DNA from 2 places in the Cocleimonas sp. KMM 6892 genome. Region 1 is predicted to be linked to the other one. Evidence: riboswitches for the same ligand, from Rfam matches in the RefSeq annotation. Region 1 holds a riboswitch; the other holds the start of a gene.

Region 1 (4,434 bases):
GATGTCGGTAAATGAAGGCCAGAAGCTCTCTTCATTGACATTGTGATTTTCTAAATGGGTATTCGACCCTGGATAACCGTAGTTCATCTAAGTCTCCCTATTTAAGGTCTGCGACTTTAATATCACTTTCGGCTTGTTTCGCCAATTCTACTGCAGGTTTATTTAGGTCTGTTGATTTATCAGAATCATATTCAGGCTCGGACAAGTGAAAACCTTTTCGTATCAAATCTTTAATATCATCAAGACTCGAACCTTTTACTTGTCCATGTAAGTCATTAACAGCTAATTGTAAACGGTCTCCAGCGAGCATAAACCTATCTTCAACCATCAAGAGCTTTTCTGCCGCTTTATTCAATGCATTGGTTAGCTCTGCGACTTTATTGATCATCCCCTCTTGAGTGTGAGAAACACTTGGGATCAGATACATGCTGGTCATGTCTTCAATCTGAGTTAACAACTGAATGCGCGCATCATTTAAACGAAGATAAAAATAGGCAAACACAAAGAAGCACACAATTGCCGTAATGGTAGAGCTTAGTGCAGATGACATGCCACTGATAATAGCGCCCATTTCTTTCACACCTTCAGGCGAATTAAGCAAACCAGCCGCGCCGATTAGCGCCATCGATAACGAAACAACGGTACCAAAAACACCCGCTAAAATTAATGTGCTGTGGACAAAGCGGATTAAGGTTAAACGTGAATTCTCGTGCGCATTAGAACTTGATGCCAACGCTTCCTGATTGATCGGTGAGCCTTGCTTGGCTAACCAGCGAATCGCCTTATAACGATTAACAGCCAAAGAATTTTGTTGCAGTCTTGCGGTTGGGTCTTGAGCATTTTCTTTTAGGTATTCAGTCAGCTGAAAGAGCACTCTTTGCTCGTTAATGTAGCGAAATAGCACTAAGACTATCCTTAACATACCGACAAAGAACAAGGCAAAGATAATGCCGTTGATAATCATGCCGATTTTACTAATTTCGCCAGATGCGTACATGCCGACGATTGTGTCTTTTTTATAAAGAATCAATAACGCGAAAGCGATTAAAAAAATGACAACCTGAATTAATGTACTCTTTGCACTGCTTTTACCAATATTCATTGTTTGCCCTTCCCCCAGGATCACAGCATTTGACTGGCGGCTATAATGACACGCCATGACAATTTGCTCAAATATTAGTCATTATCTTTTTAGCGGATTTTCTTCAACAAAGAAAACAACAGATAAAAATAAAAATGAATTATCAAACACTTAAGTGCATAGTTGTTATTTTTTCTCTAACTAAAAACTCTTTATTAAAAAAGTATTTAATCAGAGAAAACCTAAGCCCAGTTAGTTAAGCCAGGGTAGAATTTCATCAGGATATTCAATTACGCCGTTTGCTCCCCAGTTAACCGGTGTTTGCGAATCATCGATATAGCCATAACTCGCAATCAATGTTTGCATATTAGCGCGATTGCCCGCTTGAATATCACGTTCGGCATCACCGACATAAATACATTCAGTCGCGAGACTACCGCATTGACTGGCTGCTAAATAAAGCGGTGCCGGGTCTGGCTTTCTTTCAGGAATCGTATCACCCGAAATAACGCTACAGGCTCGTTGAGATAACTTCAACTGTTCTAATAATGGATTCGTTAAGAACGCCGGTTTATTTGTCACAATACCCCATCGAATGTAGTTTTCTTCGAGAAAAAGCAACACTTCATCCATCCCTTCGAAAAGTTTTGTATCCAAACACAGGTTTCTCTCGTATAAATGCAGGAAACGGAGACGACGACGTTCGAATTCATCTGGATTTTGTTGTTCTCCAAAACCTAGAGTGACCATCGCAACCGATCCATGCGATACGAAATCTCTACAAAACGCAGTAGTTAGAGGTGCTTTATCCTCTTCTGCTAAAAGAAGGTTTAGGGCATTTGTCATGTCTGGAGCGGTATCCAATAGCGTTCCATCTAAATCGAATAGCACACTGGATATTTTTGAACTGTTGTCTAATTTAGCCATCTAATTCACAAATCATCTTTAATTAAGTTTAATTTAAAATTGAATATGTATTGTTAACATATTTATATAACGAGGAAATTGTCTGTGATACGACTTTCATTAGCAAATAAAATATTTGGGACAGCATTAAAGAGTGTGCTGTTGGGAGCTCTAATCATTGGTAGTAATGCATTTGCATTCACCGATATGAATGGTAAGCAAGATTCAATCAACAACCACATTGGAAAAGATAAGTGGACGATCCTAGAGATTTGGGAATCAAGCTGTTCTGCATGTCGCAGTCATATGCCAGAAATGGTTGAATTTGATGGAAAGCTTAAAAATGCACGTATCATAGGTGTCACTCTTGATGGCGTAAGAGGCATTGAAGATGCTGAAGATTTCATCGCAGAATACGACATGAAATTCACCAACCTGGTAACTAACTACGTAGAAATGAATATCTGGATGGAGCAAAGCATTGGTGAATCACTTCAAGGCACTCCAACTTTTATTCTATTTGATCCAGAAGGAAAACTAGTCGCAGCCCAACCAGGTATTGTTGCTATTTCTTCATTAGAGAAGTTTATTACCCAGAATTCTGGGCAGGAAACAGCTCAAGTTGTTGATACAACAAAATAACGAAACTCGTTTAAGTTTAGAAAAGCCTTCGATATCGAAGGCTTTTTTTATGGGCACAATTTTTTATTGTCATAGTATAGGGATACTTGCTCGATCAACGACTTAGACATATAGTTACAACAACTCAACGGAGTGCCGCGCAACATTCAAACGGCTGAGAGGTTTCAAAACCGATCCGATGAACCTGAACCGGTTAGTACCGGCGTAGGGATGTGAGTTGAAGCTGTTTACCCAGTTTAAAACTTCTGCATCTCTCCGTTTTTATTGGAGACCCTTTCGTGCGATTTTTCTATTCTTTAATTTGTTTCACGCTGTTATCAATATCTATTCCTGCTATTTCAGCCGAATCAGCAGATAAACCGACACTCAATGTTTACACCTACGATTCATTTACCAGTGACTGGGGACCAGGTCCCAAAGTCAAAAAAGCTTTTGAAGAAGTTTGTAACTGCACATTAAATTATGTTGCTTTAGAAGACGGTGTTTCCTTGCTGAGCCGATTGAAGCTCGAAGGCAGACACACCAAAGCCGATATTGTTTTGGGTTTAGATACCAATTTAATGGCGAATGCAGAAGCAACTGGATACTTTGCCCCACACGAAATGGCGCTTGAAAATTCGACACTGCCTGAAAAATGGACAAATTCACATTTTATCCCTTACGACTTCGGCTACTTTGCTTTTGTTTATGACAAAGACAAGTTAAAGAATCCACCTACCAGTCTTAAAGCACTGATTGAAAACCCAGACTCACCGAAGATTTTGATTCAAGACCCAAGAACCAGCACCCCGGGTTTAGGCTTATTATTGTGGGTAAAAAAAGTCTACGGCGATAAAGCCGCAGAAGCATGGGAAAAACTAGCGCCGCGTATTGTGACTGTCAGTAAAGGATGGAGCGAAGCATACGGTTTATTCTTAAAAGACGAAGCACCATTGGTTTTAAGCTACACCACCTCACCTGCATATCACATGATTGCTGAAGAAAAGAACAACTTTGCCGCCGCTAAATTTTCAGAAGGTCATTACCAGCAAATTGAAGTAGCCGGAATGATCGCTGCGAGTAAAAACAAATTACTGGCAAAGAAGTTCCTGAGCTTTATTCAAGGCGAAACATTCCAGAAAATCATTCCAACAACGAATTGGATGTATCCCGCTGCACTGGCCAAATCTGAATTACCAGAAGCATTTAATACCCTTATTGATCCAGAACCAGCCCTTATTTTCTCAAGCGATGAGGTGAATAAAAACCGTAAAGCATGGGTTAGTGAATGGTTGAATGCTTTAGCTCAATAAATTATCCAGTTAGATAATCGATACAAACCATGAAAGCCGGAATCTTTGTTGCGCTGTTGGTCATTGCTTTTATCACGGTGCCTTTATTTAGTCTGTTTTTGGCTAGCGGCACGCTTTCCGGCGAGCAAACAGCGAGCTTGAGTGAGATATGGAACAGCAGCTATATTCGCCGAGTTTTATTTTTCAGCTTATGGCAAGCACTCCTCTCGACACTGCTAAGCATCGCTTTGGCGATCATCGTATCCCGAGCTTTTGCGCGTTATCCAAACTTCCCCTTACGCTCTTTCTTTCTTAGTTTATTTGGGCTGCCTTTAATCGTTCCAGCCGTTGTTGCAGTCATTGGAATCATTACAGTTTACGGAAAATCCGGCTGGCTACCTATTGGCTCAAACCTATATGGACTTTTGGGGATTTTACTGGCTCATGTGTTTTTCAATTTACCGCTCGCTGTACGTTTATTCTTGCCTGTCTGGAATCAAATTCCTGAACAGCATTGGCGTATCGCTTCACAAT
Region 2 (4,434 bases), on a different contig from region 1:
GTTATCTAAACGATCAAGGTGTTTGGGAAAATGATTGGGAAGCTGATAAATATATTCCTAATGGCATTGATGGTGAAAATTCTGTTGTTCAGCTTTGTTAAAGCAGTAAGTAAACGCTGAGCAAATTTTTAGAATTAATGTGACGGAAATGTCGGTAGAGTTTTACCGAAGAATACCCTGTCGACACTTCCCAATAAAAAAAACAGCCCCAAAGTAGGGGGGTGTCATTTGTTGTTAGTTGTTAGTTGTTAATTGTTTTAGTTGTTTTAGTTGTTTTAGTTGTTTTAGTTGTAAAGAGTAAAGCTATGGATCTTGAAATATGAATGCAAAAGCAAAGTCTAAGCTCCCCGCAAATAAGCGAGTGATTGCCGATATCGGTGGCACCAATGCACGTTTTGCATTGCTAACCAGTAATAAGTTTATTCAAAATGAAAAGGTGTTGGCAGTCGGTGATTATCCTGATTTCGCATCAGCTTATAAGGATTATTTACAGCAGGTTAACAACCCTCAAGTACTCGAAGCAGCGATTGCCATTGCTAATCCTATTGATGGTGATCGTATTAAAATGACAAACCACGATTGGGACTTTTCGATTGAACAAACACGGCAAGACTTATCCCTCGATTCTTTAGTCTTCAAGAATGATTTTGAAGCACTGGCTCTGTCGATTCCACATTTAGCGCGTGAAGATTGCCATCAAATAGGCAGCGGCGAAATCAAACAGGATGCGCCAATTGGTATTCTAGGTCCTGGTACGGGTCTTGGTGTTGCGGGGTTAATATTTTCGGGTGAAGAATGGCTACCATTAGCGGGAGAAGGTGGGCACGTAAGCTTAAGTCCAACGACTCAACGTGAGTGTCAGATACTAGAAACGTGTTGGAAGGAATTTCAGCATGTATCTGCAGAACGATTGATTTCCGGTAGCGGCTTACAACGCCTCTATCTGGCTATCTGTGAGCTTGACCAAGTAGATGCAAAACCGGATTTAACCCCGAAAGATATCTCCCAATATGCGCTTGATCAAACGAATAAACAGTGCGAGGAAACGTTGGAAGTCTTCTGCGCGTTACTCGGTGTAGTGGCAGGAAATCTTGCCTTAACATTGGGAGCCAAAGGGGGCATTTATATCGGTGGAGGGATAATTCCGAAGCTTGGCAGCTATTTTGACAATTCTCTCTTTAGAGAGCGTTTTGAATCCAAAGGCCGTTTTAAGGATTACTTAAAAGATATTCCAGTCTTTGTCATCAAGTCTGAACATCCTGCCTTGGTGGGTATCAGTCAGGTTTTTGATTGATGCGCTTACTTCTACTTCAAAATCCAATCCAAATCCAAATCCAAATCCAAACTCAAACCCCTGAACGATTCACTCGTTAGCTAATTACCCCCCCAAAAAAAGGCCTCAAAGGTGGGGGGTGCCATTTTTACTATGCGCTTAAATATATGTTTCAAACACTTACTTCAGCGATGCTTTAGACCTTGGTAAATTCAATAATAACGCCACCACAATCAAAATTACCGGCAGAATAAATACAGTCAAGGTATCACCGAGTTCTATCTGTTTGGCATTTGCCGCAAGCTCAGCCGGCATATTGGCAAAACTTTTTTCTATCGCATTTTGTTTGTACATGAACTTGACCCAGGCTAAAGCAATTACGATAAGGCCAAAAATATTAAACAGCTTGCGACCACTGTCTAATTTTTTTATCAGTTTAATCCCGATATAAAGCGCTCCTAAGGCAGTAAGCAGGGAAGTGATAGAGAGCGCTATAGTGTATTTGTCTTTGGATGAAAGCGGGCCAGTATCTCCAGAAGCGGCTTGTAAAACCACAATAGTTATTAAACTGAAAACGGTAGCGACAAGAAAAAACACACCAACGAATGCGATAAGAAAACCCAGTGTTCGCGGAATTTCACTGTGTTTTTTTAATGTGGACTTTGACTCTGAATCTCTGGAATTACTCATAAATTTTTTTTCGCAACCAGCAATTAATTACACACATCTTATCGGCTTTTTCAAAATATAGCCTCTCTTTTTAGTTGTAATAAAATCAAACATATAAGTAATAAGAAATAAGAATTATTCTAAGAAAAACGACTTATTTTTCACTAAATGAGATTATTTGTCCCAATAATTAGTTTGACAGAGGTTTATATGAGCTGTTAATGTCCGTATCACTTGTCGGGGTGTTCACCCCTTTATGATTATTTTTCCGTCTTTACGGGAAATATAATGAAGGGATGAGCTGAGATTTTTACCCGTTGCACCTGATACGGTTCATACCGTCGTAGGAAACAAGAAGATAGTATTTTCAACTACCAAATTGGCAGTGAATTTCTAATCCGACAGGTAATTTTTTAATTAAACTGTTGGAGGAAGAATGCTTAAATCTGCGAAAGCTATACCCGCTAGTATTGTCACTAGTGTCACTCGTGAACCACTCTCTGGTTCTAAAAAAATCTATGTAAGCAACGAAGCAAATACCTTTAAAGTCGCTATGCGTCATATCGAGTTGAGCCCGACCTTATTGCGTGGTTCAGGCGATACTGCAGAATATGAGGAAAATGAGCCGGTTCGTGTTTACGATACATCGGGTCCCTATACCGATCCTTCGATTGATATTGATCTTAATAAAGGCTTACCAAAGTTTCGCAAAGACTGGATAGATGCGCGCAACGATACGGTGCAATTAGAAAACTTCAGTTCAGATTTTACCAATCAACGTTTGATCGATGAGCTTGATATCGAGCCTTTTGAAAACAAGCCAAAACCACGTATTGCCGCAGAAGGCAAAAACGTATCGCAGATGCATTACGCTCGTCAAGGCATCATTACTCCGGAAATGGAGTACATTGCGATTCGTGAAAATCTGGGGCGTGCATCAATCCCGCAAGATCAAATTGCCGAATTGACAGCAAAAGGATTGCCTAAAGAAATCACGGCTGAATTCGTGCGCAAAGAGATTGCAGAAGGGCGTGCGGTTATGCCGATGAATATCAACCACCCAGAATTAGAGCCAATGATTATTGGTCGTAATTTTTTGGTGAAAATCAACGCGAATATCGGTAACTCCGCATTAGGCTCATCGATCGATGAAGAAGTTGAGAAGATGGTGTGGTCTACCCGTTGGGGTGGCGATACCGTGATGGATTTATCGACCGGTAAAAATATTCACGAAACGCGCGAATGGATCATCCGTAATTCTCCCGTTCCTATAGGTACAGTGCCAATCTACCAGGCTTTGGAAAAAGTAAAAGGGATTGCAGAAGACCTGACTTGGGAATTATTCCGCGACACACTTATCGAGCAAGCGGAGCAGGGCGTCAGCTACTTTACAATTCACGCAGGTGTGTTGCTTGAATACGTTCCATTAACGGCTAATCGTGTGACTGGCATCGTTTCTCGTGGTGGTTCTATCATGGCTAAATGGTGTTTGGCGCATCACAAAGAAAACTTCCTTTACACACACTTTGACGACATCTGTGAAATCATGAAAGCCTATGATGTAACGTTTTCGCTGGGTGATGGTTTACGCCCCGGTTCTATCGCTGATGCAAACGATGCAGCCCAGTTTGGCGAGTTAAAAACGCTGGGTGAACTGACCCAAAAGGCGTGGAAACATGATGTTCAAGTGATGATCGAAGGCCCAGGTCATGTACCTATGGATAAAATCAAAGCGAATATGGATGAGCAACTGCATCACTGTTACGAAGCGCCTTTTTACACCTTAGGTCCTTTAGTGACTGATATTGCGCCGGGTTACGATCACATCACATCGGGTATCGGTGCGGCTCAAATCGGTTGGTACGGCACAGCGATGTTGTGTTACGTGACGCCTAAAGAGCATTTAGGACTGCCCAATAAAGATGATGTTAAAACCGGGATTATCACCTACAAGATTGCAGCTCATGCGGCTGATTTAGCTAAAGGGCATCCAAACTCACAAGTGCGTGATGATGCGATGTCTAAAGCGCGTTTCGAATTCCGCTGGGAAGATCAGTTCAATATCGGTTTAGACCCTGATACTGCACGCGCTTATCACGATGCAACCCTGCCTAAAGAGTCCGCTAAAGTGGCACATTTCTGCTCTATGTGTGGACCCAAGTTCTGTTCGATGAAGATCACACAAGAGGTACGTGATCAATACGGAACAGGCAGTGAGTATGCAAAACAGCAGGAAGCTGCGGCAGTAGGGATGCAGGAAAAGTCGATTGAATTTGTTAAATTGGGCAGTGAAATTTACAAGCCCGATTTTAATGAAGCTAATAGCTAATCCCAAATTATCAAACTCTATTCCTAAGGTTTAAACGTTTAGATGAAAATAGCAATTATTGGTGCGGGTTTAGCAGGTCGTGTATTGGCATGGCGGCTAAATGAATGTAATCAGGATATAGAAATTACCCTGATCGACCAACATGATCGCCATCATAAAGGCA

What was found. Region 1 has a riboswitch for thiamine pyrophosphate ahead of thiB (thiamine ABC transporter substrate binding subunit). Riboswitches for the same ligand answer to the same signal wherever they lie in the genome.
Region 2: another riboswitch for thiamine pyrophosphate. It lies ahead of thiC (phosphomethylpyrimidine synthase ThiC); the one in region 1 lies ahead of thiB (thiamine ABC transporter substrate binding subunit).

What each region holds. Positions count from the first base shown of each region.
Region 1 is NZ_JAPFBV010000007.1:68,834-73,267, forward strand. Features, by position in the region: gene OO007_RS17900 (hypothetical protein) at 1-87, opposite strand, end outside; gene OO007_RS17905 (MotA/TolQ/ExbB proton channel family protein) at 98-1,102, opposite strand; gene OO007_RS17910 (HAD-IA family hydrolase) at 1,334-2,008, opposite strand; gene OO007_RS17915 (TlpA family protein disulfide reductase) at 2,150-2,629, shown strand; TPP riboswitch at 2,748-2,858, shown strand; gene thiB (thiamine ABC transporter substrate binding subunit) at 2,908-3,921, shown strand; gene thiP (thiamine/thiamine pyrophosphate ABC transporter permease) at 3,951-4,434, shown strand, end outside.
Region 2 is NZ_JAPFBV010000006.1:71,848-76,281, forward strand. Features, by position in the region: gene OO007_RS16060 (isoamylase early set domain-containing protein) at 1-101, shown strand, start outside; gene OO007_RS16065 (glucokinase) at 320-1,294, shown strand; gene OO007_RS16070 (hypothetical protein) at 1,454-1,963, opposite strand; TPP riboswitch at 2,171-2,309, shown strand; gene thiC (phosphomethylpyrimidine synthase ThiC) at 2,379-4,271, shown strand; gene OO007_RS16080 (FAD-dependent oxidoreductase) at 4,314-4,434, shown strand, end outside.